DNA from 2 places in the Paenibacillus sp. Y412MC10 genome. Region 2 is predicted to be linked to the other one. Evidence: a T-box and tRNA genes for the amino acid it is inferred to sense, from the RefSeq annotation. Region 2 holds a T-box; the other holds one or more tRNA genes.

Region 1 (23,312 bases), 1.6 Mb from region 2:
TCCACCGGAGCACTGACCGCGGGAGAGCTGGTTGCGTTCATCCTGTACCTGATTCAGATCGTCATGCCGATGACGCAGTTAACGACGTTTTTTACCCAGCTGCAGAAGGCGAAGGGAGCGACGGAGCGAATATTGGAGACCCTGGATGCAGACGAAGAATCCATTACGGCCGGTGACGAGGTGGCGGATGCCAACCAGCGGGTGTCGATCGAGAACCTTTCGTTCGGGTATAAGCCCGATGAGCTTGTGCTGCATGATATCAGCTTTCAGATGGAGCCGGGGACGGTCACGGCCGTGGTCGGGCCGAGCGGCGGAGGGAAAACGACGCTGTTCTCCATGCTGGAGCGCTTCTACCTGCCCCAGAAGGGACAGATTCGCTTGGGCAAGACACCCATAGATACTTTCTCCTTACGTTCCTGGCGCGGATTGATCGGCTATGTATCGCAGGAAAGTCCGATGATTGCCGGAACCATACGCGACAACTTATGTTACGGAATGGACCGGGAAGTGAGTGACGCTGAGCTTCGAAGAGCGGCAGAAATGGCGTATGCCGATGGATTTATCGATGAGCTGCCAAGCGGCTTTGATACGGATGTGGGTGAACGGGGCGTGAAGCTCTCGGGCGGACAGCGGCAGCGGATTGCCATCGCCAGGGCTCTGCTGCGGGATCCCAAGATCCTGATGCTGGACGAAGCCACCTCCAGTCTGGACAGCCGTTCCGAGATCGAGGTGCAGAAGGCACTCAAGAACCTCATGGCTGGACGGACGACGATCATTATCGCGCACCGGTTATCCACGGTGGTGGGGGCCGATCAGATCATATTTATAGAAAAAGGAACGGTGACCGGCCGGGGAACGCATGATGAATTGATCGGGCAGCATGATATGTACAGGGAGTTTGCCGTTCAGCAGCTGCAGATGAATGAGGCAATCGAGGCTTAAAGGCAGCTTGTAGAGCCATAGAAGGAAGGGGGGCCATCATGGCAAAAATATTGGTTGTGGACGACGATCCGAACATCCGCGAACTTATCAAGGTGTTCCTGGAGGAGGCGGGGATGGAAGGGGTGATGGAGGCCTCGGATGGCGTCGAGGCCCTGTCCGTGATGGAGCAAGTTTCGGTCGATCTGGTCGTGATGGATATCATGATGCCTAATATGGACGGATGGGAGCTATGCCGGGAGATTCGGAGGAATACCGGCATTCCGGTGTTGATGCTGACGGCAAAAGGGGAGACGAGACAGATCGTGAAGGGTTTTGAGCTGGGCACGGACGATTATCTCGTGAAGCCTTTTGAACCCGCGGAGCTTGTCGTACGCGTCAAAGCGCTGCTGAAGCGATATCAGGTAGCCGCATCGCAGACGGTCACGATCGGGAACTTGCAGATGAACCGTAAAACTTATGAGGCCAAAGCCGGCGATGAGGTTTTTACCTTGCCGTTAAAGGAGTTTGAGCTGCTCTTCAAGCTGGCCAGTTATCCGGGGAGCACACTGACGCGCGACCGGCTGATCGAGGATATATGGGGGTATGACTTTGAAGGGAACGAACGCACGCTGGACGTTCATGTGAATCGCCTGCGGGAACGGTTCCCGGAGGAGAAGTACCGGTTCAGGATTCGAACGGTGCGCGGCCTGGGGTATCGCCTGGAGGCAGGTGAGAGCTGATGAGGAGACCGTTCAAAATCTTGTGGAAAATCGTTCGGGAAACGATTCAGACCATCCTAATCTTCGCGGTCTTGGGAGCGTCATGGACGGCGGCGACCTACGTGACGCGGTTTGTTTACAACTGGACGGGGACGCCGCCATGGGATTATGCCGTCCAGCTGATCGACTTGTTTGTCGGCGTCATGATCTTCTTCCTGTTCATGCTGGTCGTGGGGATGTTCTTCAAGCACCGGCAAATGGCCATGCTGAATTCCATAACGGATGCCATGCGCCGGATCTCCCAAGGGGATTTCAGTGTGAAGATGGATGAACAACAATGGCGCGGGGAGTTCAAGATGATTGCTTCCGGCATTAACGACATGGCCGGCGAGCTGGGGCGCATGGAGACGATGCGGCAGGATTTCATCTCCAACGTGTCCCATGAAATCCAATCCCCGCTCACTTCGATTCGTGGGTTTGCAAGGGCGCTCCGAAATCCACGTCTCACCGAGGAGAAGAGAGCTCGTTACCTGGAGATCATCGAGGGAGAGGGCCGTCGCTTATCGCAGCTGAGTGACAATCTGTTGAAGCTGTCATCTCTGGAAGGCGATCAGCCTGCCTTTGAAAAGGCCCGTTACCGGCTCGACGGGCAGCTGCGCGCCGTCGTATTGGCGCATGAGCCGCAGTGGCTGGCGAAGCGGATTCAGGTGGATCTGGATCTCGCCGAGGTCGAGATTGAGGCGACGGAGGATCTGCTGAGTCAAGTGTGGACCAACTTGCTGCACAACAGCATCAAGTTCACGCCCGAGGACGGCATGATCACCATCGTGCTGAAAGCAGGGGAAGACGGAGCCGAGGTTACCATGACCGATACGGGGGTCGGGATGTCGGACTCGGATCAGCTGCATATCTTCGAGCGCTTCTACAAAGCGGACAAATCGCGTAATCGCGCGGCTGGCGGCAGCGGACTTGGGTTGTCGATCGTGAAGCGGATCGTGGATATCCACCAAGGGAGAATAACGGTCCAATCGGAGCCGGGGAAGGGATCGGCATTTACCGTGGTGGTGCCATACAAGAGTTCCGGCAATACGAAGCAGTGATCGTGTTCGGCTTGGTGCTTAGAGTTATATAAAGTTTGAGGCAGCCGGGGCTGGATAACCAAAGAAATCGGTGATGGTTGCGGGCTCTCCTTCAGGAGCTGGGGAGGGCACGGACCAGGAGTGATTTGGCTGTTCCGAGCAAAGGGGGTCACTGCGTGGGACCATGGCTGGCTTCTGGGCACTTTTAGTAGGGGACGGGTCATAGCCATAAATAAGGAGTAAGAACTTGTCGTCCTTACTCCTTATGGAGTTATACGCGATGCGATATGTACAAGCTTTCCGCTGACGGGGAGTAGAAGGTGATTTGCTGGAACAGTTCAGGTAGTGCGTTCGTGCAAGCAGTAGCAATACAAGTCATATGAGCCATATGAGCAATTCAACCATTAATAGGAATACAGGAAGTCAAGCATTACCAAAAGCAATCAATGCAAGCAATACAAAAAAACAGGTAAGGATGCAAATGATTCAAGCATTACAAGGAGTACACACAATACAAGCATTACACACATTACACGCAATACAAGAAATAAGCGTTATAAGCCAAACCAGTAATAAAAGTAGTTCAGACATTACAAGTAAGTCAACCAACTCAACCAACTCAAGCAACTCCAGCAATAAGTGATTCAAGGCATTACAGGGATGATGCGAGAGTAGTATAAACATTTCCCTGGCAATCTCGGGAGTTTAACGGACACCATAGACCTTATTTGCCGAAATCACGGCCATATTTGGAAATAGCGGACACTAGATCCGTTATTCAAGAATTTGTATAGGCAAATGCCGCCTTTTTGAAGGAATAACGGATCCTCGGTCCGGTAATTTTCGAAAAGTCCCTATTTTCCCTCGAATAAGGTCCTCTCGGTCCGTTAGCTGCTCTAAAGCAGCATGCAGCCATCGTATAACCATCGAAGTGGGCTCTAAATGATAACATGCAGATGCCCCATAGTCGTACGATATCATGCAGATGCCCCATAGTCGTACGATAACATACAGATGCCATACCATAGCCGTACGATTATAGGCAGATGCCATACCATAACCGTACGATTATAGGCAGATGTCATTCCATAGCCACACGATAACATACAGATATCATTCCATAGCCGTACAATAACCAGGTTTCACTCTAACGGGCCAGCCGGACCATAGGTTGCTGTGCTGCTTTGAACTGTCGACAGCCATCCAAGCGCACCCCGAGGCCACTCACCGTGCGCACAGGCAAGGTGTATGCAGCCGCACAGCTGGTTCAGCTGCACCGTTACAGCACCTTCTCCAGAAAGCTGATCGTCCGCTCATGCTTCGGGCTGCCGAACACCTCTTCCGGCGGACCTTCCTCTACGATATACCCGCCGTCCATGAAGATGACCCGGTCCGCAACCTCGCGGGCAAACCCCATCTCATGCGTAACGATCATCATCGTCATGCCCTCGCGCGCCAGGTCCTTCATGACGCCTAGCACCTCGCCGACCATCTCCGGGTCCAGCGCCGAGGTCGGCTCGTCGAACAGCATGATGTCGGGATTCATCGCCAAAGCCCGGGCGATCGCCACGCGCTGCTTCTGACCGCCGGACAGCTGGCTCGGGAAAGCCTCCGCTTTATCCGAGAGGCCTACTCGGTCCAGCAGCTTCAGCGCCGTGGCACGTGCCTCGGCGGCGTTTTGCTTGCCCAGCTCGACCGGGGCGAAGGTAATGTTCTTCAGCACGTTGAAGTGCGGAAAGAGATTAAAATGCTGGAACACCATGCCGATGTTCTCGCGCGCCTTATTGATGTTCGTTTTAGGGTCATTGATATCCTGATCATGGACAAAGACCCTGCCAGCCGAAATTTCCTCCAGCCGGTTGATGCAGCGCAGAAAGGTGCTTTTGCCCGAGCCCGATGGCCCGATCACGCAGACAACCTCGCCTTCCTGGACTTGCATATCGATTCCCTTCAGCACCTCGTTCGTGCCAAAGCTCTTCTTCAGTCCTTCTATGCGGATTTTATCCATGACGCACCTTCCTTTCCAGACGGTCCGAAATTTTCGTCAGAATCGTGATCACGACCAAATACATGATGGCCACCACGAGCCAGATATCAAACGAGGCGAACGTTCTCGCAATGATGATCTTCCCGGATTGGGTCAGCTCGACCAGACCGATCACCGACAGGATGGACGTATCCTTCAGCGTGATCACCAGCTGGTTAATAAAGGTCGGAATCATGACTTTGATCGCCTGTGGAATGATGATTTTCATCATGGCTTTGCGGTATGGCAGTCCGAGCGAGCGGGCCGCCTCCAGCTGTCCGGGGTCAATGGATTGAATGCCGCCGCGAATAATCTCCGTGACATAAGCGCCGGCATTCAAGCTCAGCGTCAGGACCGCTGCGACGATCGGCGACATCGTAAAGCCGAACGCCTGCGGAATGCCGAAGTAGATGAAGAAGGCAAGCACCAGCAGCGGAATGCCGCGGAAGATGTCCACGAATACGGTGGCGATGCCCCGGAGCCATCGATTGCGACCGACCTTCATGAAACCAAAGATCAGCCCTAAGAAAAACGCAAAAAACAGCGACACGATGGTCAGCAGCAGCGTATTGCCAAGGCCCTTCAGCAGGGAAGGCAGCGACTCCACGATTAGTCCCCAGCGGCTTTGATTCGGTGCGCTTACGGCATTCTCCCCGATATATTTTTCCTTAATGCGATCGTACTCTCCACTTGCCTTCAGATTCACCAAACCAGCGTTGAACTTCTGCAGAAGCTCCTGGTTCCGTCCCTTGCTGACGGCGAATCCGTAGGAGGCGCCGGGCTCCATCTCCGTAACGATCTTCAGACCGTTGTTCTGTTCCACTCCATAAGCGAGTACGGGAAAATCGTCAAAGCAGGCAACGGAATTGCCGGTTTTGACATCGTCATACATTTGGGCCGAATCGTCAAAAGGCACGATGGTGAAGCCGTACTTGGAGGATATGGATTCCGCGAAGCTGTAGCCCTCCGTACCGGTTTTGACAGCAACCTTTTTCCCCCTTAAATCCTCATAGGATTTGATGGATTCCTGGTCCTGGCGGATGGCCATGACAACGCCCGAATCAAAATAGGGATCGGAAAAATCGAATTTCTGCTTCCGTTCATCCGTGATACTCATGCCCGCGATGACGCCGTCCACCTGATTGGCTTCCAGCGCCTGAACCGCCGCATTGAAGCCGAGCGGCTTGATCTCGTATTTGAAGTTCTGGTCTTTCGCGATCGCATCCAGCAGATCCATATCGATGCCGACAAATTTGCCGCTCGCATCCTGGAATTCAAACGGGGCAAACGTAACGTCCGTTCCGATCTGATAGGTTTTGCCGGAGGCTGGCTCTCCCGCCGCGCTTACCGATCCATAGGGAACGCCAACGGCCATGAGGAGCAGCAGTGACATGAACACGTAGAATACACGCAATGATTTCATAATGACCTCCTGTTCTTAACACCGTGTAAGTTAGTTACCCATTAAGGCTTCCATGTTAAACAGCAGCTTCCGGCTTCATTCGGTATCTTATTTGGCTAAATAGCCAATCATGCCTAGAAATACCAATGAATTGGGCGTAAAAAATTTATTACAAGAAAAATATCAAAACGCTCCGATTCGGATGCAACATTTACCAATGCCCTCACGTTAGAAGGGTAAGGCAAGCATGGCAGCGATGCCAATATCGAAGGAGGCTGACAAAGATGAAAAGATGGGTCAAACAAGTAGGTTCTATCATGATTGCAGGCGCACTGCTGACTGGCAGCACGGCTTGGGTCGGGTTGAGCGGAGCAACCGAGGTGCACGCGGCGGAGGCAGCACAGCAAAACCTTCTTACCGTACTTGGTAAAGGCGAGATCTCGGTGAAGCCAGATATCGTTTATCTTTCCATCGGGGCAGAATCATATGCGGAAACCGCAAAATCCGCACAGAAGAGCAATGCGCTGAAAATGGATAAGATTACGAAGCTGTTGAAAGAAACCTGGAAGATCGACGACAAGGATATCAAAACCGAGCAGTTCTACGTACAGCCTAACTATACGTACTCCGATGAGAATGGACGTAAAGTGAAAAATTACACCGCCTATCATTCCCTGGAAGTTACGCTTCGCGATCTGAGCAAAGTCGGGGACCTGCTCGATGCAGCATCCGATGCCGGTGCCAATTCCATCGGCAACGCCCGTTTCTCGGTTGAGAATCGTGATGCCTTCGAAGCTCAAGTAATTGATAAGGCGATGGCGAATGCAGACCTGAAGGCCCAAGCGATGGCAAAAGCCTCCAAGCGCCAGCTGGGCATCGTGCTGAACATTGTTGAAGGTTCCGTTGGCGTAGATACCATCTACGGTCTCGAAAAAATGCAGATGGAAGCACAATCCGTTGCAGCGGACGCGGGCGCCAACACATCCGTGAAGCCGGGCGAGATCAAAATCTCGACGCAGCTGTACGTGCAATACCAGCTGAAATAGTCGCTGTAATCGACGCAGCATACAGAAAACCGTTCACCTTTATCGGGTGAACGGTTTTTTTAGCATGTCTTTTTAAAAAATGAAATACCATTTTCCGGTGCCATATCCGGCCCTTCCCCTGTCGAAATACACAGAAAAGTGTTGTGTATAGGGGGAAAACGAGGTATAGTGAATATGCGAAAAACTGAACTTTGATCTAACGTTTAAAGCCATACCCATGGATATGGCTTTTTTTTCTTAGTAGAGATTTCTAACCGCCTCCACCCTTAAGAAACGGATTCTGCCAACCTGAGCACAACAGGCAGTAGGACCGTTTCTTCTTAGTGGAGAACGTTTTTGTGCATACTGGTAATAGGATGTACACATGGAAACGAACAGGTCACATTTTGAAGAAGGGGTTGATGCATGTGATTGAACTTGTCCAGATCGAGAAGCATTTTCAGGGACAAGCGGTCGTGCATCCGCTGTCGCTCTCCATTAAAGAAGGGGAATTCCTGACTTTGCTGGGCCCCAGCGGCTGCGGCAAAACGACGATTCTCCGAATGATAGCAGGATTCGAGCAGCCGACCGAAGGACAGGTATGGCTGGCGGGTCAGAATGTGACGGATATGCCTGCGAACAAGCGGGATTTGAATTTGGTATTCCAACACTATGCTCTGTTTCCGCATATGACCGTAGAAGATAATATCGCTTTTGGACTGAAAATGAAAAAAATGCCGCGCCAGCTCATCAAGGAGCGCGTGGACGAGGCTGTTGCGATGACGCAGCTGACCGCCTTGCGGGAACGCTTCCCGCACCAGCTGTCCGGCGGACAGCAGCAGCGCGTGGCCATTGCGCGCGCCATCGCCAACAAGCCGAAGGTGCTGCTGCTGGATGAACCGCTCGGCGCGCTGGATTTGCAGCTGCGGAAGAACCTGCAGTCCGAGCTCAAGCATTTGCAGCGGACGCTCGGGATCACGTTTGTATATGTAACGCACGACCAAGAGGAAGCCATGATGCTGTCAGACCGGATCGTCATCATGAACCATGGACGGGTAGAGCAAATCGGCACGCCGCGCGAGATCTATGCGAGACCGCAAACGCTGTTTGCCGCCACGTTTGTAGGGGAGAATAACGTCTTCTCCTCGCCTGAGGGGCTTTTTGCCGTACGGCCGGAGAAACTCATTCCCCAGCGGGAGTCGGGTGCCAAGAAGAGCGGCGTGATTGAGGATGTGCAGTACCTCGGCAGCGTTCATAAGCTGCTGGTCCAATTGGACGATGAGCCGATGAAGGTCACGATTGCCCTCGATATTTCGGATGACCATCCGTGGGAGGTTGGCGAACGGGTTGGGGTGAACTGGAACGCCAAGGATGAGGTGATCATCGGGCCATGAGGAAATCAAGGTTCCTGTTGACTCCGGTGCTGCTGTGGTTATCCCTGTTCCTGATCGTTCCGATGCTGATCGTGGTCGGCATTTCCTTTCTCTCGCGGGATTCGCTCGGGAATGTCGTGTTTTCCTTCAGCCTGGAAGGATACAAGACTTTTTTTGATCCATTATATTTGGGTATCTACTGGGATACCTTGGTACTGTCGCTGCTGACTACGGTGATCTGCTTGTTAGTCAGCTATCCTTTGGCCTATTATATAGCCAACGCTTCCCCGCGTATCCAAACCTGGGGATTGATTCTGATCACGGTTCCGTTCTGGATCAACTTTTTGATCCGAACCTATGCGTGGGTTCTGCTGCTCCGGACGCAAGGCGTGGTAAACAGCCTGCTGCTGTGGGCGGGATGGATCGACGAGCCGATTCAGATGCTGTATACGTACGGCGCCGTACTGCTCGGGATGGTGTATAACTTCATTCCGTTCATGGTGCTGCCGATTTACGTGGCCTTGGAGCAGATGGACAAACGTCTGCTGGATGCGGCCAGCGATCTGGGCGCTTCCAGATGGAAGGCATTTCGGCATATTACCTTGCCACAGAGCAAGTCCGGCATCATGACGGGTGCGGTTCTTGTCTATGTATCGACTTCCGGGATGTTTGTCGTTACGGATATATTGGGAGGCGCCAAGTCCTCCATGATCAGCAATATCATTCAGCAGCAGTTTCTGGGTGCGCGCAACTGGCCCTTTGGAGCGGCGTTATCGGTTATTTTTGTGATTACGTCCCTGGTGCTGATCCTGCTCTTTAACCGGGCCATGCAAGCCCGCCATCAACGCGTAGGGGAGGGGAGATAAGTGAAAAAGAAGAATCACCCGCTGCTCGGGGTTCACTCTTTCCTTATGATGGCTTTCATCTATGTACCCATCGTCATGATTATCATCTATTCCTTTAACGATACGCGGCTTAGCGGCAATTGGGAAGGCTTTACGATGGATTGGTATGTATCGTTATTTCAGAATCGGCACGTGATGGAAGCGCTGATGAACAGTTTGACGGTGGCCGTCATTTCGACGATCGTTTCCACCCTGCTCGGGACCGCAGCGGCGCTCTCGCTTCGGAATTTAGGGCGTAAAGGCCGCAGCGGCATGAATGGCCTGCTGTATCTGCCGGTCATTATTCCGGATATTATTATGGGGCTGTCGCTGCTGGTGCTGTTCAGTCAACTGAACATGCCGCTTGGCAAGACAACGGTGATCATCGCACATATCACGTTCAGCTTGTCGTATGTGTATGTTGTGGTAACGGCCAGATTGTCGGGCATGGGCAAACAGCTGGATGAGGCGGCCCAGGATTTGGGCGCCACGCCTTGGCAAACGTTCCGGCACGTCACGCTGCCGCAGATTGCACCGGGCATTATCTCCGGCGCATTGATTGCTTTCACGCTGTCGCTGGACGATTTTATGGTCAGCTTTTTCGTCGCCGGCCCAAGCTCAACAACGCTGCCGATCTATATATACGCTCAGGTGAAACGCGGCATCTCGCCAGAGATCAACGCGCTGTGCACGCTGCTCATACTGGTCAGCATCACGCTGATCCTGTTAGCCCAATATATTCTTAACCGCGGCAATGGGCAGAAGAAACACAAAACATTACCGATCTAAGCGATAGAAACGCTTTTTTCGATATAAAACTAAAACATGCAAGTGGAAAGAGAGGAGATATTGAATTGAAAAAATCAAGATGGACCCGCCTGCTGGCGGCAGGCATGGTTGCGGTATTGTCTGTAGGACTGCTGGCCGGCTGCGGCTCGGATAAGGAGACGCTTCATATTTACAGCTGGGCGGATAACTTCGATCCGGAGGTGCTGAAGGACTTTGAGGAGAAGTTCGACGTGAAGGTAACCTACGACAACTACGCGAACAATGAAGACCTGCTGGCTAAGATCAAGGCTGGCGGCAGCGGTTATGACCTCATTCAGCCGTCCGATTATATGGTCAAAACGATGATTGAATCGGAGCTGCTTGAGCCGCTTGACATGAATAATATCCCGAACTTCGTCAATATTACGGATACTTTCAAAGATCCGTCTTATGACCCGGGCAATAAATATTCGATCGTATACACGTCCGGCGTAACGGGAATTGCATATAACAAGAAGTATGTGAAGGACGAAATCAACAGCTGGGAAGACCTCTGGAATCCGGAATACAAGGGCAAAGTCCTGCTTCTGGACGACAACCGGGAAATGATCGGCATGGCGCTGAAAAAGCAAGGGAAATCCAACAGCAGCACGGATGAGGCGGAAATCACGGCTGCATCCGATGAGCTGAAGACACTGCTGCCGAATGTCCTTGCGTTTGATACGGACAATATTAAGCAGAAGATGATTCAGGAGGAAGGCTGGATTGCCACGGTTTGGTCCGGAGACGCGGCGTTCATCGCGGCGGAGAATCCGGATGTAGCGTACGTGGTGCCTGAAGAAGGAGCGACCATATTCTCGGACAACTACGCGATTCCTAAAGGTGCGAAGAATAAGGAGCTGGCCGAGAAATTCATCAACTTCATGATGGAGCCCGAAGTCAGCGCCAAAAACTATGAATTTATCGGATACAGCAATCCGAACACCAAAGCAATGGAATTCCATAGCGAGGAATACCGCGCCAATACGATGATCAACCTGACGGAAGAGGAGCTGGGCCGTACCGAGTGGCTCGATAATGTCGGTGACTCGCTCTCCGTCTATGATCGTTTATGGACCGAACTGAAGAGCGGTCGTTAATATAAGCTTCGGTTCTTCATCTTTTTGTAATAAAGGAAGCCTGTCCCCTAAAGGGGATGGGCTCTTTTTTTTGCAGAGCAGAATGAGACATTAGTCCCAAAGTGGGAAGAATTGGCCGATTTTCAGGAATTCCACCACAACTTCAGGATCCTTTTCGTTGTTATATATAAGGAGGTTGTATACCGTTTAGGCCCGTTTTTTATAAATGGGGTATCCCGGAAAGGAAGAAGCAGCTTGAGTGATCTGACGAGCATGGGGTTTATTGCTTTGATTGTTGCAGGCATCGCGGCTGTTTTATTTCTGAATTTTTTCAGGAAAAGCGCGCTGCATCTGCTGCTGACGAGCATTCACAGTGCACTCGTTGGCATCGGTTTGATTCTTCTTGCTTACGTTGTCCAAGGCAGTGAACTACTGCTGCTTGCGGGTTCAAGTGCTCTCTTGTTCGGTGTGTTTCTTAGCGCAGCGGCGTTCGTCCGGAAAGAATCATGAGAATGTATAGGTCCTATGGCATGGAGTCAAAATTGTCATTCACTTTGTTACCAATACATTGAAAGCTTTCCTTATAATGATTAAGGGTAATAGATTAACAACTAACGGAAACTTAATTTAACAAAGGTGGAATTCTGATATGAATCCTAAATTTCGTGTATGTGCATCATTAATTGCAACTAGTGTCCTGCTTGGTAGTCTTGGTTTGAGCGGACAGGTCATCGATGCAAGCGCCGCTAAGGCACCCGTTTCCGCCAGCCAAAAAACGTCGAAGAATGAAGTTGTACTGAAATGGAACGGCAAAACCTTGTCACAAAAAGGTCTAGTGCTGCATGGGGTAACTTATGTGCCAGCTACCGCTTTGCGGGATGGTCTGGGGATGCCTCTTAAATATGATTCCAAAAACCGCACGTATACACTGGGTAACGGCTATAACAAGCTGAGCGCCGCCGTGTATGCTGCAAGCGAGATCGGCATTCTGGTGAACGGTTCGTATGCCGGCGAGCCTGGCGGACAGATCATCAATGGACGTCTGTATCTGCCGTTCAAAACGATCAGCGAATACATGGGCATTCAGGGACAATGGAATCCTTCCTTGAAAACACTGAGCATGACACAGAAGAAGCTGAATGACATTACCATTAAATCGGTTGCGCTCAAGAAGAATATTCAGGGCGTAGACGCTGTTGTGAATTATCCTGTAATCAGCGGACTCGATAATGCAGAGGTCCAAGCCGAAATCAACAAAGTGTTGAAAGAAAATGCGTCCGGCGTAATCACCGGTGCGGAAGGAAACGCCGAGGAATTCCCGCCGTCGGAATCCAGTTTCCCTTACGAATTCAGCGGTGACTTCGTGGTCCATTACAACCAGAACGACATCCTGAGCATTACGGCGTATGATTATTCGTACACCGGCGGTGCCCATGGCATGACCTTCCGTAAAAGCTTCACGTTCTCCTTGAAGGACGGCAAGCAAATGAAGCTGGGCGATTTCATTAACATGCAGGGCAAGAACAAGCAGAAGCTGAACAACCTTGTGCTGAGCAAGATGAAGAAAGAGGGAGGTTACCTCGGCGGTTTTGAGGGAGTGCCTGCCGATGCCGACTTCTACGTGAAGGATAACGCGGCGGTGCTGTACTTCCAGCTTTATGAGTACACCGCCTATGCCTATGGATTTCCTGAGTTTGAGCTGAAGCTGAAAGAGTGGAAGTAAGAGTATATGATAGGCGGTTTGTGTAAACTGTAATCATTAAATTTCATACTATAGCTTGTTTAGATACATGATGCTGTCCTGATGTAACACTGTGCTGGAACCCGTTGCGATAAATCCCCTGATCAATTGAGCGTGGAGCATATACTCCTGCGCCCTATGATCAAGGGGTTTTTTTGTGTATCTCACCATAGGCGTACCCTTTTTCCCCTCCCCTCAAGTTAAGACAGGCCTTTTAGGAGGGGGATGGCCTTACCGTCTTTATGTTTTATTGAAAAAATCGTACCGAAGTGAGAGTATCCTTGGAGGAGCAACGCGTTCGCCTTTGAAATCGGGAAACAACCTTTTTCAATTCATTCCAGTTTCCCGATTTCAACAGCGACCGAAGGGGATACTCTCACTATTTAGTACTCGAAGTTTTCAATGAATCCAGAGGATAAGAAAAGGCAGGCACCGGATAACGGCGCCTGCCCTTTACTTCATTTCTTTTATAAGCCTTGCGGCGGTGTGTTTTCCAGTACTTGATCGATCAGTCCATACTCTTTGGCTTCGTCAGCCGTCATGAAGTAGTCGCGATCAGTATCCTTCTCGATGCGCTCCAGCGGTTGGCCGGTGCGTTCGGACAGGATGCGGTTCAGCTTGTCGCGCATTTTCAGAATGCGGCGGGCACGGATCTCAATATCCGTGGCTTGACCTTGTGCGCCGCCGAGCGGCTGGTGAATCATAATCTCGCTGTTAGGCAGTCCGTAACGTTTGCCTTTAGCGCCTGCGTTGAGCAGGAATGCGCCCATGGAAGCAGCCATGCCGACACAGATCGTCGAGACGTCCGGCTTGATGAACTGCATCGTATCGAATATCGCCATACCTGCGGTAATGGAACCGCCAGGGCTGTTGATGTAAAGATGAATATCCTTCTCGGGATCCTCAGCCGACAAGAACAGCATTTGGGCAATGATGGAATTGGCGACCACGTCATTTACGTCGGAGCCGAGGAAGATAATGCGGTCTTTCAGCAATCTGGAATAGATGTCGTACGCCCGCTCACCGCGGTTGCTTTGTTCAACGACCATAGGTATAAAACTCACGTGGAAAACCTCCTCTTAAGTACCTCATATAAATACTGTTACCGTATTACCCACATGATAAACAATTTAAATCAAAAAGTCAAAGAAAGTCAAACTATTGAGTAAAAAAAAGAGCCGTTATGGGCACTTTAGGGTAATCAGTATAGAGAATAAATGTTATAATGGCGCGCCCGCGAGGAATCGAACCTCGATCTCAGGCTCCGGAGGCCTACGTCATATCCATTGGACCACGGGCGCACAAAAATCAGCAACGAAGTTGATTATACCGCATCTATTTCAAAAATACAATAGCGGACAAAACTTTGTTCCTATTATATAGACGAGCCGGTAGTTGGCCATAATGTATAAGAATGCCTGGGGTAGAGAAATATACTTTCGGACACTTGCAACCGGCATGATTATTGGTTAGAATAAGGGTGGGACTTAAAAAGTTTAACTGGGACATTTTACGACCAGGTAGGAGAGCCGAGACGAAGTTTGCAGGAGTGGAATGCATGCGTAACCTATTAGAAATACAAGAGCAACTTCTGCCGGATCTGATGGACACTCTTAAACGAAGGTATACCATCCTTCATCAGATCAAGTTGTCCGGAATTGTTGGCCGAAGAACACTGGCTTCATCGTTATCGATGACCGAGCGTGTTCTCAGAGCAGAGACTGATCTTCTGAAAGCGCAAGGGCTGATCGAGATTGAAACGCTCGGCATGCGGATCAGCGGCTCAGGGATATGCTTGCTGGAGGAGTTGGAACCGGTCATGAATGAGTTGTTCGGACTGGTTGAACTGGAAGAGAAGATTCGTCAGGCTTACGGGCTTCGTAAAGTGGTCATTATTCCCGGTGACAGCGAGTCATCTCCGGAAGTCAAACGTGAGCTTGGCCGGGCCGGAGCAAGAACGCTGCTTAACTTTGTCCAGGATGGAGATACGATTGCCGTAACAGGCGGCTCCACGCTCGCCGAAGTGGCAGAGCAGATGTCCTCTTTGCCTGGCGGCGAACCGTTGACAAGCACTTGGTTTGTGCCGGCGCGTGGCGGCCTCGGGGAGAGCATGGAGATTCAAGCGAACACCATTGCTTCCAAAATGGCTAAGCGCGTTGGGGCTGAGTACCGATTGCTTCATGTTCCGGATCTGCTCAGCGAGGATGCTTATCAATCGTTGGTTCAGGATCAGCACATCCAAGAGATCGTGGATGTGATCAGGCGCAGCCGCGTCATTATTCACGGCATCGGGGATGCCATGGAGATGGCCAGACGGCGGAAGCTGGATGAAGGCTCTATCCGGAACTTGCAGGCAGATGGCGCGATCGCGGAATCCTTCGGCTATTATTTCAGCGAAGATGGCGAAGTTGTCCACAAAATGCTTACCCTTGGACTCCGGCTTGAGGATATTATGCGGACGGAGACCATCATCGGCATTGCTGGAGGGCAAGGCAAGGGCAAAGCGATTCACGCGGTGCTGAAATTCGGGCACGAGGACATTCTCGTTACGGATGAAGCCGCGGCATTGGAAGTCGAGAAGGAAATTGACGCCGGCATCTGAGTCCGCGGGCGTACAACTGATTTTTCATTTTTGTTGTCTTGATTGGCTTAACGGCCAATCTTGAATATATAAATTTTACAAATATGGAGGGAACTACTCATGGTTAAAGTAGGTATTAACGGTTTTGGACGTATTGGACGTAACGTATTCCGCGCTGCGCTGAACAACAGCGAAGTTGAAATCGTGGCAATCAACGATTTGACGGACGTAAAAACGCTGGCACACCTTTTGAAATATGACACGACTCATGGCAGACTGAATGCAACTGTTGAAGCTAAAGAAGGCGCACTCGTTGTCAACGGCCGCGAAGTGAAAGTATTCGCTGAGCGTAACCCTGAAGCATTGCCTTGGGCTGAGTACGGCGTTGAAATCGTTGTAGAATCCACTGGTATTTTCACAGCGAAAGACAAAGCTTCCGCTCACTTGAAAGGCGGCGCTAAGAAAGTTATCATCTCCGCTCCAGCTACTGACGAAGATATCACCATCGTTATGGGCGTTAACGAAGACAAATACGATGCTGCTAGCCACACCATCATCTCCAATGCTTCTTGTACGACGAACTGCTTGGCTCCTTTTGCAAAAGTTCTTGACGAGAACTTTGGTATCGTTAAAGGATTGATGACTACAATTCACTCCTACACGAATGACCAGCAAGTGCTTGATCTGCCGCACAAAGATCTGCGTCGTGCTCGTGCAGCTGCTGAAAACATCATTCCTTCCACAACAGGTGCTGCTAAAGCGGTTAGCCTCGTTCTGCCACAATTGAAAGGCAAATTGAATGGTAACTCTATGCGTGTACCTACGAAGAACGTTTCCGTAACGGACCTCGTAGTTGAGCTGTCCCAAAACGTAACCCTTGAAGATGTAAACGGAGCGCTGAAAGCAGCTGCTGAAGGCCCGCTGAAAGGCATCTTGAACTACTCCGAAGAGCCGCTTGTATCCAGCGACTACAATGGCGATCCAGCTTCTTCCACTATCGATTCGCTCTCCACGATGGTAGTTGGCGACAACATGGTGAAAGTTGTTTCTTGGTATGACAACGAGTGGGGCTACTCCAACCGTGTCGTTGACCTCGCTGCTTACATCGCAAGCAAAGGTCTGTAATTGATCTAGCCATTCAACCGAAGAGGAGTTCCGTTCACGGGTCTCCTCTTTGGTTCATGGTTTTTCCTTGTTTTCATGCCAGAGCACTGGGAAGAATAGATAAGAATCCGGGCGCTGGTTAGACGATAGAGAGAGATACGAGAGCAACTGCATGCTGTCGGTGAGGAGAATAGTTTTCTTAGGAGGAACGTGGAGATGAACAAGAAAAGTGTACGTGATGTAGAAGTAAGCGGCAAACGGGTGTTTGTCCGCGTCGATTTCAATGTACCGCTCGAAGATGGTAAAATTACAGACGACACTCGTATTCGCGAGACTTTGCCGACGATTAAGTATCTGGTGGAGCAAGGAGCGAAAGTCATCCTGGCCAGCCACATGGGTCGTCCCAAAGGAGAGGTCGTAGAATCTTTGCGCCTGACTCCGGCGAGTCAGCGTCTGTCGGAACTGCTCGGCAAACCGGTAGCCAAAGCGGATGAAGCGGTAGGAGAAGCCGTTAAAGCTCAAGTCGAGAAGCTGCAAAACGGCGATGTGCTCGTACTTGAAAATGTTCGTTTTTACCCTGGTGAAGAGAAGAATGATCCGGAACTTGCGAAGCAATTCGCTGAGCTGGCCGATCTGTTCGTGAACGACGCGTTTGGTGCTGCTCACCGCGCGCACGCTTCGACAGAGGGGATTGCTCATCATCTTCCGGCCGTATCGGGATTGTTGATGGAGAAAGAGCTGTCCGTTCTCGGCAAAGCCCTTTCGAATCCGGACCGTCCTTTTACCGCCATCATCGGTGGATCGAAGGTTAAGGATAAAATCGACGTGATCGACAACCTGCTTACGCTTGCTGACAATGTCATCATCGGCGGTGGACTTGCTTACACGTTCTTCAAAGCTCAAGGCCATGAAATCGGTCAATCTCTGCTTGATAAAGAGAAGCTTGATGTGGCACTCGGTTTCATCGAAAAAGCCAAAGAGCTGGGCAAAAACTTCTACCTGCCGGAAGATATCGTCGTTACGGACGAATTCAGCGCAGACGCGAATACCAAGGTCGTTGATATCGACGGCATCCCAGCCGATTGGGAAGGCGTTGACATCGGTCCTAAGACTCGCGCCAAGTATGCAGAAGTGATCAAGAACTCCAAACTTGTCGTGTGGAACGGTCCTATGGGCGTATTCGAAATCGCTCCGTTCAGCAACGGTACTCGTGAAGTGGCACAGGCCTGTGCGGAAACGGAAGCTTACACGATTATCGGCGGCGGCGACTCGGCTGCAGCAGCGGAGAAATTCGGCCTTGCCGACAAGATGGATCACATCTCGACAGGCGGCGGTGCATCTCTTGAGTTCATGGAAGGCAAAGCACTTCCTGGTGTTGTGGCACTGAACGATAAATAGAATGAGGAATTACATTGGATAGCAAGTGGATGAAGTTTGGACCCTGGAGAATCTTCGGGGGAATAAAGGAGTGAATCGTGTGAGAACACCTATCATAGCTGGTAACTGGAAAATGTTCAAAACTGTTCCGGAAGCAACTTCATTTATTGAAGATGTGAAAGGCAAAGCGGAAGTAGAAGGCGTGGAAAGCGTGATCTGCGCGCCGTTTACCAATCTTCCTGCATTGGTTGAAGCGGCAAAGGGCACGAACATCAAAATCGGTGCACAAAATCTTCATTTCGAAGACAATGGCGCCTTTACGGGTGAAATCAGCGGCTTGATGCTGAAAGACCTGGGCGTGGACTACGTCATTATTGGACATTCCGAGCGCCGTCAGTATTTTGCTGAAACCGATGAGATCGTGAACAAGAAGGTACATGCGGCATTCCGTCATGGTCTTCTTCCGATCGTATGCGTTGGCGAGAAGCTGGAAGAACGCGAAGCCGGCCAAACCAAAGACGTGTGCAAAGTACAAACGGAAGCAGCGTTCGCAGGTGTTCCTGCTGATCAAGCGGTTCATGTCGTTATTGCTTACGAGCCAATCTGGGCAATCGGAACGGGCAAATCCTCCACGGCAGAGGATGCGAATGAAGTCATCGCCTATATTCGCGAACTCGTTAAAGGCCTGTACGGCGAAACCGTTGCAGACCAAGTCCGCATTCAATACGGCGGCAGCGTGAAGCCTGAAAATGTAGCGGAGTATATGGGACAAAGCGACATCGACGGCGCGCTCGTTGGTGGTGCAAGTCTACAACCGGCTTCCTACATCGCACTCGTTGAGGGGGCGAAGTAAATGTCTGCTCCAAAACCCGTAGCTCTGATCATCATGGACGGTTTCGGGCTTCGCAACACCGAGGTGGGCAATGCGGTCGCTCAAGCGAACAAGCCTAACTACGACCGGTATTTGAAGCAATATCCGAACACCACGTTGACCGCTTGCGGCGAAGCCGTAGGCTTGCCGGAAGGTCAAATGGGGAACTCCGAAGTGGGTCACTTGAACATCGGCGCAGGCCGGATCGTGTATCAGGATTTGACCCGCATCACGAAGTCGATTCGCGAAGGAGAATTCTTCGAGAACGAAACGCTGGTGGAAGCCGTTCGCGCTGCCAAGAACAACAACAAGAAGCTGCATCTGTACGGGCTGGTATCCGACGGTGGCGTTCACAGTCACATTGAGCACATGTTTGCGATGCTGGATCTTTGCAAGAAGGAAGATTTCCATGACGTATACATCCATGGTTTCATGGATGGACGCGACGTGGCACCGGACAGCGGCAAGCAGTTCGTTAAGGATCTGATTGCGAAGATTGAGGAAGTGGGGGTTGGCCAAATCGCTACGCTTTCCGGTCGTTACTACGCAATGGACCGCGACAAGCGTTGGGACCGCGTCGAGAAGGCTTACCGTGCGATGGTGTACGGCGAAGGCCCTAAATATACGGATCCGCTGAAAGCCATCACCGAATCCTACGAGAAATCGGTTTATGATGAATTCGTAGAGCCGACCGTCATGGTAAATGGCGCGGGAGAACCGGTAAGTCTGGTGGAGAGCGGAGATTCCGTCATCTTCCTGAACTACCGCCCTGACCGTGCGATCCAGCTGTCACAAGTGTTCACGAACAAAGATTTCCGTGGTTTCGATCGCGGACCGAAGTTCCCGCAAAGCTTGCATTTTGTCTGCTTGACGCTGTTCAGCGAGACGGTGGAAGGCTTCGTCGCCTACAAGCCGAAGGATCTGGACAACACGCTGGGCGAAGTGTTGGTTCAGCACAACAAGAAGCAGCTTCGCATTGCGGAAACCGAGAAGTACCCGCACGTGACGTTCTTCTTCAGCGGCGGACGCGATGTTGAGCTTCCAGGCGAAACGCGCGTATTGATCAACTCGCCGAAAGTGGCGACGTACGATCTGAAGCCGGAGATGAGCGCCTATGAGGTGGCGGATGCCTGCGTGAGAGAAATCGAAGCGGATAAGCATGACGCGATCATCTTGAATTTCGCGAACCCGGACATGGTTGGTCACTCCGGTATGCTGGAGCCTACCGTTAAAGCGGTAGAAACCACCGATGAGTGCGTTGGCAAAGTGGTGGATGCCGTTCTTGCCAAAGGCGGCGTGGTTATCATTACGGCTGACCACGGAAATGCGGACATGGTATTCGATGAGAATGGCCGTCCATTTACCGCGCATACCACGAACCCGGTTCCGTTCATCGTAACGGATGAGAACGTAACGCTGCGTGAAGGCGGTATTCTGGCCGACATCGCGCCAACGATTCTTGATCTGATGGGGCTGCCGAAGCCTGACGAGATGACGGGAACCTCCATGATTGCAGCACGTAAATAAGTAGTTCATAATGGAACATAAACATAACATTTCAAAGGAGACTATACACATGACTATTATTTCTGATGTATATGCACGCGAAGTCCTTGACTCCCGCGGCAATCCAACCGTAGAGGTTGAAGTATACCTGGAATCCGGTGCAATCGGTCGCGCTATCGTTCCATCCGGCGCTTCCACTGGCGTTCACGAAGCTGTTGAGCTTCGCGACGACGACAAATCCCGTTACCTGGGCAAAGGCGTTCTGAAAGCCGTTGAGAACGTGAACGAAATCATCGCTCCTGAAGTGATCGGCATGGACGCTCTGGACCAGCTCGGCATCGACAAGCTGATGATCGCTTTGGACGGTACGCCAAACAAAGGCAAATTGGGTGCGAACGCCATCTTGGCCGTATCCATGGCTGTAGCTCGCGCTGCTGCTGATGCTTTGGATCTTCCGCTGTATGTATACCTTGGCGGATTCAACGCCAAACAACTTCCAGTGCCTATGATGAACATCGTGAACGGTGGCGCTCACGCGGACAACAACGTTGACGTACAAGAATTCATGGTATTGCCTGTTGGCGCACCTAGCTTCAAAGAAGCTCTTCGCATGGGCGCTGAAATCTTCCACAACCTGAAATCCGTTCTGAAGGGCAAAGGCCTGAACACGGCGGTTGGTGACGAAGGCGGCTTCGCTCCTAACTTCACGTCCAACGAAGATGCACTGTCTTCCATCATCGAAGCGATCGAAAAAGCCGGCTACAAGCCAGGCGAAGATGTATTGCTGGGTATGGACGTTGCTTCCACCGAGTTCTTCAAAGATGGCAAGTATGTTCTGGAAGGCGAAGGCAAATCCTTCACGCCGGCAGAATTCGTTGACCTGCTCGCTTCTTGGGTAGACAAATACCCGATTGTAACCATCGAAGACGGATGCTCCGAGGACGATTGGGAAGGTTGGAAATTGCTCACCGAGAAATTGGGTAACAAAATTCAACTCGTGGGTGACGACCTGTTCGTTACGAACACGGAGCGTCTGGAAAAAGGCATCAACGAGGGTATCGGTAACTCCATCCTGATCAAAGTTAACCAAATCGGTACATTGACTGAAACTTTCGATGCGATCGAAATGGCAAAACGCGCAGGATACACGGCTGTCATCTCCCACCGTTCCGGTGAGTCCGAGGACAGCACGATTGCTGATATCGCAGTGGCTACTAACGCGGGTCAAATCAAAACGGGTGCTCCTTCCCGTACCGACCGTGTTGCGAAATACAACCAATTGCTTCGCATCGAAGACCAATTGGGCGAGCTTGCTCAATACAACGGCTTGAAGTCGTTCTACAACCTGAAGCAAAAATAATTGAAATAAGAGAAAGCCCGGCTCCTGTTTTAGAGGGAGCTGGGCTTTTTTGCATTCATTTGAGATCTGCGGGGTTAGGGCTGCACACTCTGTTATCGTGCCGTGGGGCGGTGCGTATATCGTCTCCGGTCGCTGTTAAAATCGGGAAGCTGGAATGGGATAAGCTGGGGAAGCTTCCCGATTTTAAAGGCGAACGCGCTGCTCCTCCACCGATATACGCACCTGAGCAGGGGGGGAGGCGTGCAGCCGATTGTGAGTATTTCATAGCAGTGCAAAGAAGAAAGCTCAGCTCTGTGAAGTCACATGAGCCGGGCTTTTGGGCGTGGGAGAAGAAGAGATCGAAGGCTGCACACTCTGTTATCGTGCCGTGGGGCGGTGCGTATATCGTCTCCGGTCGCTGTTAAAATCGGGAAGCTGGAATGGAATAGGCTGTGCGACGGCCGGGATACTCTAGTAGATCTACAAGCCTATCTTTTTATAGTTCAAGTTTCCTATATTTGCCGTTATAATGATGAAGACGGAAGTTATAGGAAAAATACTAGAAGTAAGGTGGCTTGAATCTATGAAACGATCACTCCAACGATCGAGAAAATGGCTGATTCTGCCTGCGGCTATGCTGATCGCAGCAGTCTTATCGGCCCCCGATGCCCATGCGGCTGACGTTCAGCAGCTGACGGGAGATCGAACGAAGCAGGATATCCTGAATAAATGGCAGCAGTACAAACCCATGGATACTGGCACATCCTACATGGGGCCTGAACGAATTTACATGGAATCGCCAAGCGTCGCCGTACCCTATAAGGCAGGGACGATAAAACCGGAATATATCGAGGACGGCCTTCGCGCCGTCAACTTTGTAAGATACCTATCCGGCCTGCCCGATGACGTGACAGCCAACCCTTCGCTTGCAGGGCAGCAGCAGGCGGCAGCGCTAGTAAACGCTCTGCATCAAAAGCTGAGCCATTATCCAACCATGCCGGCCGGCATGGACGATTCGCTGTACGCTTCAGCGAAGGAAGGAGCGAGGACAAGCAACCTTTACGGGGGCAGCCCGACCTTTTATGACAATGTCCTTGGTTATATGGCGGATAGCGGTACTACGAATATCGACCGCGTCGGACACCGCCGGTGGATCATCAATCCGGAGATGAAACAGACCATGTTCGGCATGGTACATAACGCCAACAACGTTGCCTATGCGTCGATGTACTCGATGGACAAGGGCCGCCCGGCTTCCGAAGTTCAGTATGATTACATCGCCTGGCCGTCTGCAGGATATTTTCCGGAAGAGGTTTTTAAGACAAACGATCCATGGTCGGTGTCGTTGAACCCGCAAAAGTATGACCGGACAAGAACGGATCAGATTCAAGTGAAATTGACCCGTGTCAGGGACGGGAAAGAGTGGAGCTTTGACAAAAGCGACAACGATAAATCGGGCAAATATTTCAATGTGCAGA
Region 2 (8,524 bases):
ATTCTATTGGAGCATGCCAGAAAATCGGGGCTGACTTCTTCCGATCTGCTGGAGGCTGTGCGCTCAGGAGACGCAGAGAGATTCCAAATCGCCAATAACGGTCATTTTCACTATGAGGAATTATTCTCTTACGCAAAAGAGCATGGGGAAGATTTGGAGAAAGCCGTTAGCGAGGGGTACCAAATTACGTTTAATACCCGCAACGGGTTGAAGATCTGGCTGGAGGAAGCCTTCCGCATCAGCTCGGAATCCGATTTTAGCGTGGGCGAGGGCATTATCGAAGGATTGAAGCTCCAGGAGGAGCAGTTGGCTCGCTTGAGGGAAGCGCTGGCTGTCAACTGGACCCTGCAGGAAGAGCCGGCGGCAGACGGCGTTCAGGTCAGATTGACCGTCAGAGGGTTGCAATAAGATAAGATAGCCACCGTACTTGATCAACATAATAGTACGGTGGCTTTTTTATTAGGCATGATCCGCTCATTCATCAGAGTGAATTTACATCCGGCTCGGAGTAGGCAAACCCAGCACCTCCAGCGCTTCGCCAAGGGTGTTCTTGAATAAGGAAGTGAGCCATACGCGGAATTGGAGCATTTCCTCCGCTGCTTTCAGAATCGGGCATGCCGAGTAAAAATTGTTGAACAGGGAGCACAGCTCATAGGTGAAGTTGCAAATGGCACTAGGAGATAGATCCCTTCCGGCGGAATATAAGGTATCATACCAGGTGCTGATATGCCGCAGCAGCGCATGTTCCGCTTTTTCCATGGCAGGGAACCGGGCAGGCACAGACGGCGTAACCTCGGCTTCTCGAGCTTTATTAAGAACGCTGAGTGCACGCGCGTAGGAATAGAGCAAATACACCCCCGTATTCCCCGATATTTCAGTGGCCTGCTTCAGATCGAACACCACCTCGGTTTGCAGTGCAAAGCGAAGCAGGTAGTAACGGATGGAGGCGGTTGCGATCGCATGGCTGGACAAACCGTTTTTATCGGATCGGGTGTCCTCGATGACCTTGGCTACTTGATGAATAAGCTCGGTGATTTTGATCCCGATTCCCTGACGTCCGGACATCGCATAGGATGCCTTACCGTCGGAAGTATCGATGCCGAGATCCGCTGCAGCGGAAGGGCTTAACGAGACGACGCCGTAACTGACATGGCGCAGCTTCTCAGCCTCTTGTTGGAAGCCCAAGCCTTCCAAAGCCTGCTTCACCATCGCCTGCGGGTACTGCTGCCTGTAATCAATGACGTTGATGACCATGTCCGCTTTGCCATAAGTACGCTCCTCGCCGTGCGAGCTCGTCGTCCAAACCTCGTCGGTGAATTTTTTATATACAAAATCATTGGAAAGCACGCCGTATTTCCACAAGTGGTAGGCGATGTCTTTGGCGGTGTAAGTCAGGATGCCATTGGAGCGCACCAGCACTTTATCGATGCTGTGGTCCGATTCCGGCTCGTCTCCGGCTTCAGTTCCTGATTGCTTGAGCACCCAACAGCCTGCAAGTTTACCCTCGGTTTCCTGATGGAAAAGCGGGGTATTCTTTAACAGCTCGAACGCGGACGCCCAGAATCCCTCCCTAACAATGCTGCTCTCCCATACAAGCAGATCGTATTCAATGCCGAATTGCTTCATCTCCTCAAGATGCTCCTTAACGATTCGCTCGGCAACAAGCAGTCCAATCCAGGAAAGGTTCTGATTGCCCTCTTCCAATGCGTGCAGAACCTCGGTCCGATGCTGAACGAGCCCCGGCTCCCTTTCGTAGGCTTTATTGGTGCTTGAATACACGTCCCAGCAGTAATCGCCGAACCGGGCATGCTCCTTCGTCAGGGGCGTGTGGAGCAAGCCGACCACCGTATCGGCCAGCTGATTGCCCAGGTCGTCGATATAATTATGCACCTCGACCTCGTAACCCAGCTTCCTCATCAATCTCACGAGCGTATCTCCGATACAGGAATTTCGAAGATGCCCGATATGGGCGGACTTATTCGGGTTGATGGACGTGTGCTCAATGACGATTTTTTCGTTAGCTGCCGGAGGCAGTTCAAACTGGTGGCTCGCCCAATACTCCCAATCGATGCGCAGATTCATAAAGCCCGGAGCGACAATCTCAGTCGAGCGGACGAGTTGTTTGTAGGATGCGTCCTGCTCGAGCTCGGCTTGGATCAGCTCGGCGATTTGCAGGGGAGCCTTGCGGAGCACCTTCGCAAGCTGCATCGCAACGTTGGTTGCGTAATCCCCATGCTCCATGCTGGCAGGCTGCTCGATCCGGATCGGAGTGGACTCCGGCAGTTTGGTGCCGTAAGCTTCGCAGACCTGGTTCACGGCTTGTTGAAGGCTCGAAATAATCTTATGACTTAACACGGTAAATCCCCCTTTGATAATATAAAACGACTCGGAAAATCAAAAAAGCCCTCATCTCCTAAAGAGACGAGGACTTGTGCTCGCGGTACCACTCTTGTTGTTAAACCCCGCAAGGGTCTAACCACCTTCATACGATAACGGCGTAAGCCGGGGCTCCCTACAGCATGCTGCTTCGGAAGGCCATCTCCTGGGTCCGCTTCACGGCCGACTTTGTACCGGTTTCCACCATCCCGGCTCGCTTGGACTAAAGTCAAGTGCAGTTACTCTCCCAATCAACGAAAATAATATTCTTAAGTTTTTTCATATTATAACCATTCTATTTTGAAAAGCAACCCCCAAATGGCTAAATCTTTTCTGCAAATACTCGCAGGCGCCGGTAATCCGCGTAGAAAGCATCCTCTTGCCATAGCGTCGATTGAGCAGCTAGGCTGATACGAGCGATCGCTTCGTCCTTCGCTTCAGCCGAGAATCCGGCAAAAAAGCAATCGCCAAAATGCAGCAGCCAAAACTTTATGCCGTCCTTGCCATCGGACAATCGCGTGGGACGGTCGAAATGATGGGCGAGATGCACGCGGAACCCTTGGGCTTCAAGCAGGCTGGCATACTGCCCAAGACTAGGAAAATACCACGGATTCCTGGCGTCCGCATCGATCCCATAAAGATCGGCGAACACGGTTTTCAAGGCTTGGTAGATGCCGTCAATATTCCCTTTGCCTCCGAACTCGGCAACGAATCGGCCGCCGGGCTTAAGGGCTCCATGAACAGAGCGTACCACGCCTTCAGCATCCTTCATCCAGTGCAAGGCCGCGTTTGAGAAGACGGCATCGTATGGCGTTTCGGTTTCGAAGTTCTCGCCATCCCCAGTCAAAAACGGAAGTCCAGGATATTTGCTTTTGGCCCGTACAATCATCTCGCTGGAATAATCCATGCCGGTTACATGTGCGCCCGATTTGGAAATTTCATGAGTCAAGTCGCCGGTTCCGCAGCCCAGATCGAGAATCCGTTCTCCGGGTTGAGGCGCCAGCAGCTCTGCCGCTCCTTTTCCATAAGCAGATACAAACGATAGCTGTCGATCGTAATCGTAAGGTTTCCATACTTGCTCTGACATAACAACACCCCTCCACGCATGATTTATCCTCATTGTGACATGATCGGCTTATAATTAGAAATATATAAACTTGATAATAGTTATAGGTTTGGATAATAAGATAAAGAACAAAAAGCCGCTGTGTCAGCGGTTTTATGTAGAGGACTATTTAACGGCAACAAGAAGCGCGCCAACGGCAATGAGTGCAACGCCGGCTGCGTTAATCCAGGAGATCTTCTCACCCAGAAACACAAAGGCCAGGATCACGGCAATAACCACGCTCAGTTTATCGATAGGACCTACCTGCGATACTTTGCCGTATTTTAACGCCAGAAAATAAAACAGCCAGGACAACGCGCCCGCGATGCCGCTGAGCACAATAAAGCTGAGTGCTTTTTTCTGAACCAGAATTTCTCCGAGCTCCGAGAATTTCCCCTGAACCGCTACGACCCCCAGCAGAAACAGGGCCATAATGACGGAGCGAATGGCCGTTGCCGAATTGGCATCGATGTTCTGCAGGCCTATTTTTCCGAAAATGGCTACAAGTGCCGCCGTGACTGCCGACAGCAATGCGTATACAAGCCATAATGGCATGCGTACCTCTCCTTTTTGACAAGATAAAGTCTCTGATTAATGTACCGGATTCCTTTATAATAGTATAGAGCAATTTGAAGGATCTCATGAATGTTCAAAGGATTGAACGACTTGGAAAGGGTTGGATGAAAAATGACACATCTTATCGCGGCTTATACAGAAGCTTACCATGATCAGCTGGTGGAATTATGGCTTCGTGCCGTATCCCAAACGCACGATTTTCTGACGGAGGAAGATATCCGGTTCTATTATGGCATGATGCAAAGCGGGGCATTGAGGTCCGTGGAGATCTGGATATGCTTGAATACGGAACAGGAAGCGATTGGATTTATCGGACTGGACGGCTCCAAAATCGAGATGCTGTTTGTGGATCCCCTGCACCACGGCCAAGGGACGGGAACGAAATTGATCCGGCATGCCGAACGGCTGAAGGGGTCCGGACTTCAAGTGGACGTGAATGAACAGAACCCCAAGGCCCACGCTTTTTATAAAAAATACGGATTCGTGCAGATCGGCCGTTCGGAGCTCGACGGTTCCGGAAAGCCGTTTCCGCTTATTCATATGCAGCTGCGGTAATATCATGGATCGGCTCTGCTGAGTCCATGATAATCGCAAGTATAATATTTTCGAAAAGCAGCCTATCTTTGGGTGAAAGAACAAACATCGATAGACAGTATATTTTAACCAATCCAATGAAAAAGGGAGTGCAGCTAAACTGGAGGAGTCAATGAAGTATTTTCCGAGCAACCTGTCGTTTCGCTATCCTTGGCGCTCCTATCAGAAGCGCGTGCTCCACGGGCTTGACCATCATCTGAAGAATCACCAATTGCATCTGGTGGCGCCGCCCGGTTCAGGGAAGACTGTGCTTGGACTGGAGGTCATGCTTCGGATTAATCGGCCGACGATTATATTGGCTCCCACCATCACCATTAAACAGCAATGGGCAAGCCGCCTGGTGGAGCTGTTTCTTGACGAAGATGTCCAGCCCGAGTGGGTCTCGACCTCGCTCAAGCGACCGGCATTGGTTACGATTACAACTTATCAAGCTCTTCACAGCCTGCTTAGTGCAGCAGGGCAGTCAACCTCTGCGAAGAAGAAGGTCATCGCGGGGAGGGTGCAAGCGGACCAAACCGGTGATGAGAATCAGGAGTTTTCGGATACGGGCATGGAAGACGCTGAGGCTGAACCGGCCGGGAGGGACGGTGACCGCGAGGACGATATCACGGACGGCACCGAGGCTCAAGAAGCGCTGGAACTGTTGAAGCAGCAGGGATATCATACGCTCATTTTTGACGAGGCTCATCATCTTCGAATGTCTTGGTGGCAAAGCGCCATGCAGCTGTGCGAGATGCTGGACGAGCGGACCAAGATTGCGCTTACGGCCACTCCGCCATACGATGTCAATCCGAGGGAGTGGCAGCGGTATATCGAGCTTTGCGGCCCTATCGACGAGGAGATCAGCGTGCCCGAGCTGGTTCGCCATGAGGAGTTGTGTCCCCATCAGGATTATATCAGCCTGACAAGACCAACTCATGAAGAGGCCGCTAAACTGCGGGAATTTCGAATGCAGGCAGGACAGGTCAAAGACGAGTTGGTCCGTAATGAGTTTTTGGCGGAGTTGATCGTCCATCACCCCTGGATAACACGGTCAGAGGCGTACATGGAGGAGATTTTATCCTCCCCGGGGTATTACTCCAGCATGGTGCTCTATCTGCGAGCCGCCAATCGCCCGATCTGGAAGGAGGCTGTGAAGCTGCTCGGCATGGAAGAGAAGGAAGCGCCCGACTTTTCGGAGGAATGGCTGGAGGAGCTCCTTGGCGGCATGCTGTATAAAGACGCCCATATTGATCGCGGACTGCCGGAGTTAAAGGCGTTGCATAAGAGGCTCAGCCGGTTGGGGATGATTGAACGGCGGAAGGTGTATATGAGATCGACGCCTGCGATTGATAAAATGCTGGTCCAGAGCGTCTCGAAATTGCACAGCATCGGCCGCATTCTTGAATTCGAGCGCTCCATGCTGGGGGAGAGCATGCGGATGGTGATCTTGACCGATTATATCCGCAAGGAGGACCTGCCGAAGGATGCAGACGACGAGAAGCCGCTGCATCGGCTCGGCGTTGTTCCGATTTTTGAGCTGATCCGCAGGCAGCTAGCGGAGAAAAGCGGCTCACGGGGCGATCGCGAGTTGCCCATCGGTATTTTGACAGGCTCCTTTGTGGTGCTCCCGGTGACGGCTATGCCTTTGGCCAGGGCTTGCGCCGATCGACGGGGCCTCCGCTTGTCGGAACGTCCCCTTGCCCATGACAGCCGTTATGTAACGATGGATGTTCGCGATGCAAATCGCTCGGCTATCGTGGCCATTATAACGGAGGTGTTTTCAGAGGGGGGCATTCAGGTGCTGATCGGTACGTCGGCTCTCCTGGGCGAGGGATGGGATGCTCCCGGGATCAATTCCTTGATCATGGCATCGTATGTAGGCTCGTTCATGCTGTCCAACCAGATGCGGGGACGGGCGATTCGAGCCCAACGCGGGAACCCGGATAAGACCGGAGCGATCTGGCATCTGGCATGCGTGGATACCGCCCAAATCGATGGGGGCGAGGATTTGAGCTCGCTTGCGCGCAGATTTCGATCTCTCGTCGGTCTATCGATCTCGCATCAAACCATAGAGTCGGGCATGGAGCGCATGGGACTTGATCTTCGGAAAAGCCAAACCGCAGAAAGCATCAGCGCCTATACCCGCGATACATGGGAGCGGGCGAGGCAGCGGCATCTTTTGAAGGAGCGATGGAATTCGGCGATTGCCCTTCACAGCTCCATGACGGAGGAACTGACGGTGGATCGGGAGCGTATTCCTAAGCCTTTGATTTTCTTGCATACGGTAAAGGCCGTGCTTGCTTTTGCCGTTGGTTTGGGGCTGGGCGCCTTCATCGAGACGTTAACTTCGCCACATTTGCTTCAATCGGACGCGCCGGCTTGGTTCAGCCTGCTATTCTCGATCGCTATTGCCTTGATCGTATCCAGTCCTTGGATATTTAAAGCCGTCAAAATGGTAATGCGTCATCAATCGCTGGAGCGGAGCATTCGAGAAGTGGCTCTGGTCGTGTATACGGCGCTATACGATATGGAGCTGGTTGAAACCGAGCCAAGCCTTTACCGGTTGAGGGCGGAGGAGGAAGGGGGAGCCGTCGTGTGTTGGCTAAAAGACGGAACCACCCAGGAAAAGACGCTTTTCCTGAATTCGCTGCAGCAGGTGCTGGACCCGATCGAGAACCCGCGTTATCTTTTGTACCGCGAATCGCGCGGCTGGTTTGCGACCAGGCGGGATTACCATGCCGTGCCGGAGGAAATCGGACGTCGAAAAGAGCATGCGGAACGCTTTGTCCGGCTGTGGCGCAAGCATATCGGTTCGGCCGAGCTGGTCTACACCCGTACGCCGGAAGGCAGAAAAATGCTCCTGACCGCGCGAACGCGGGCTTTGTCCTCCATGTTCGTGAAGAAATCGGAGCGGGTTAGTGCTTGGAGGTAGAGGATCCGGAGTGTTCGCGGAATGTGGAGGGAGTCATGGGATGGGGTGTGATGGACCGTGCTGCGCTGCCTTAACGGACCCAGGGGCCGTTAATTGAGGGAAAAACCCTCATACAGGTATGGTAGCGGACCCAAAGTCCGTTGTTTATGAAAAATGAGGGTAATTTGACTGTGAATTAGCTAAATAACGGCTGTGGTGTCCGCTAATTTCTAAATCAGGCCGTTTTTGATGAAATAACGAACCTACGGTCCGCAAAAGTCGTGTAAGGGTGTATGTCGTATTGGAATCGGCCATGATGTTCATATGTAGAATGTCGATAGTGCATCAGAAGGGATGCGGCCTTCCAGGCCGATTGGGAATTGGTTCTACCCAAGCATATGCTCCGACGAACTCAAGTATGGGTTCATCACCCTTCTGGAATACAAAAAGAAGCTACCGATGGTAGCTTCTTCCTTTACGTCCCAGAAGGGATGCGGCCCTTCGGGCCGACTGCGAAGTAATCCTCCAGAAGTCTATGCTCCGACGAACCCCTTCTAGGGGTTCTCATCCTCACGGGACATAAAAAAACACCGTCATGTGACGGTGTCTTCTTTTACGTCCCAGAAGGGATGCGGCCCTTCGGGCCGACTGCGAAGCAATCCTACCGAAGCGTATGCTTCGACGAACCCCTTCATGGGGTTCTCATCCTCGCGGGACATAAAAAAACACCGTCATGTGACGGTGTCTTTTTTTACGTCCCAGAAGGGATACGGCCCTTCGAGCCGACTGCGAAGCAATCCTACGGAAGCGTATGCTTCGACGAACCCCTTCATGGGGTTCTCATCCTCACGGGACATAAAAAAACACCGTCATGTGACGGTGTCTTCTTTTACGTCCCAGAAGGGATACGGCCTTCCAGGCCGACTGCGAAGTATTCCTCCCGAAGGTTATGCTCCGACGAACCCAATCATGGATTCATC

What was found. A T-box is a leader RNA that pairs with one kind of tRNA and senses whether it is charged. The one in region 2 lies ahead of GYMC10_RS07460 (arginine--tRNA ligase), so its partner is inferred to be a tRNA-Arg.
Region 1: it has a tRNA-Arg gene. The T-box ahead of GYMC10_RS07460 (arginine--tRNA ligase) is inferred to sense a tRNA for this amino acid. The anticodon was not compared.

The regions. Positions count from the first base shown of each region.
Region 1 covers NC_013406.1:205,355-228,666, forward strand. Annotated here, with positions in the region: gene GYMC10_RS01010 (ABC transporter ATP-binding protein) at 1-942, shown strand, start outside; gene GYMC10_RS01015 (response regulator transcription factor) at 981-1,661, shown strand; gene GYMC10_RS01020 (sensor histidine kinase) at 1,661-2,740, shown strand; gene GYMC10_RS01025 (amino acid ABC transporter ATP-binding protein) at 3,999-4,727, opposite strand; gene GYMC10_RS01030 (amino acid ABC transporter substrate-binding protein/permease) at 4,720-6,159, opposite strand; gene GYMC10_RS01035 (SIMPL domain-containing protein) at 6,432-7,193, shown strand; gene GYMC10_RS01040 (ABC transporter ATP-binding protein) at 7,595-8,566, shown strand; gene GYMC10_RS01045 (ABC transporter permease) at 8,563-9,411, shown strand; gene GYMC10_RS01050 (ABC transporter permease) at 9,457-10,218, shown strand; gene GYMC10_RS01055 (PotD/PotF family extracellular solute-binding protein) at 10,284-11,336, shown strand; gene GYMC10_RS01060 (hypothetical protein) at 11,571-11,825, shown strand; gene GYMC10_RS01065 (PdaC/SigV domain-containing protein) at 11,965-13,038, shown strand; gene clpP (ATP-dependent Clp endopeptidase proteolytic subunit ClpP) at 13,524-14,120, opposite strand; tRNA gene GYMC10_RS01075 (tRNA-Arg) at 14,283-14,357, opposite strand; gene GYMC10_RS01080 (sugar-binding transcriptional regulator) at 14,615-15,658, shown strand; gene gap (type I glyceraldehyde-3-phosphate dehydrogenase) at 15,758-16,762, shown strand; gene GYMC10_RS01090 (phosphoglycerate kinase) at 16,958-18,139, shown strand; gene tpiA (triose-phosphate isomerase) at 18,219-18,971, shown strand; gene gpmI (2,3-bisphosphoglycerate-independent phosphoglycerate mutase) at 18,972-20,516, shown strand; gene eno (phosphopyruvate hydratase) at 20,566-21,855, shown strand; gene GYMC10_RS01110 (S-layer homology domain-containing protein) at 22,418-23,312, shown strand, end outside.
Region 2 covers NC_013406.1:1,770,866-1,779,389, forward strand. Annotated here, with positions in the region: gene GYMC10_RS07455 (hypothetical protein) at 1-408, shown strand, start outside; gene GYMC10_RS07460 (arginine--tRNA ligase) at 493-2,355, opposite strand; T-box leader at 2,415-2,640, opposite strand; gene GYMC10_RS07465 (class I SAM-dependent methyltransferase) at 2,699-3,463, opposite strand; gene GYMC10_RS07470 (EamA family transporter) at 3,608-4,036, opposite strand; gene GYMC10_RS07475 (GNAT family N-acetyltransferase) at 4,169-4,612, shown strand; gene GYMC10_RS07480 (DEAD/DEAH box helicase family protein) at 4,764-7,565, shown strand.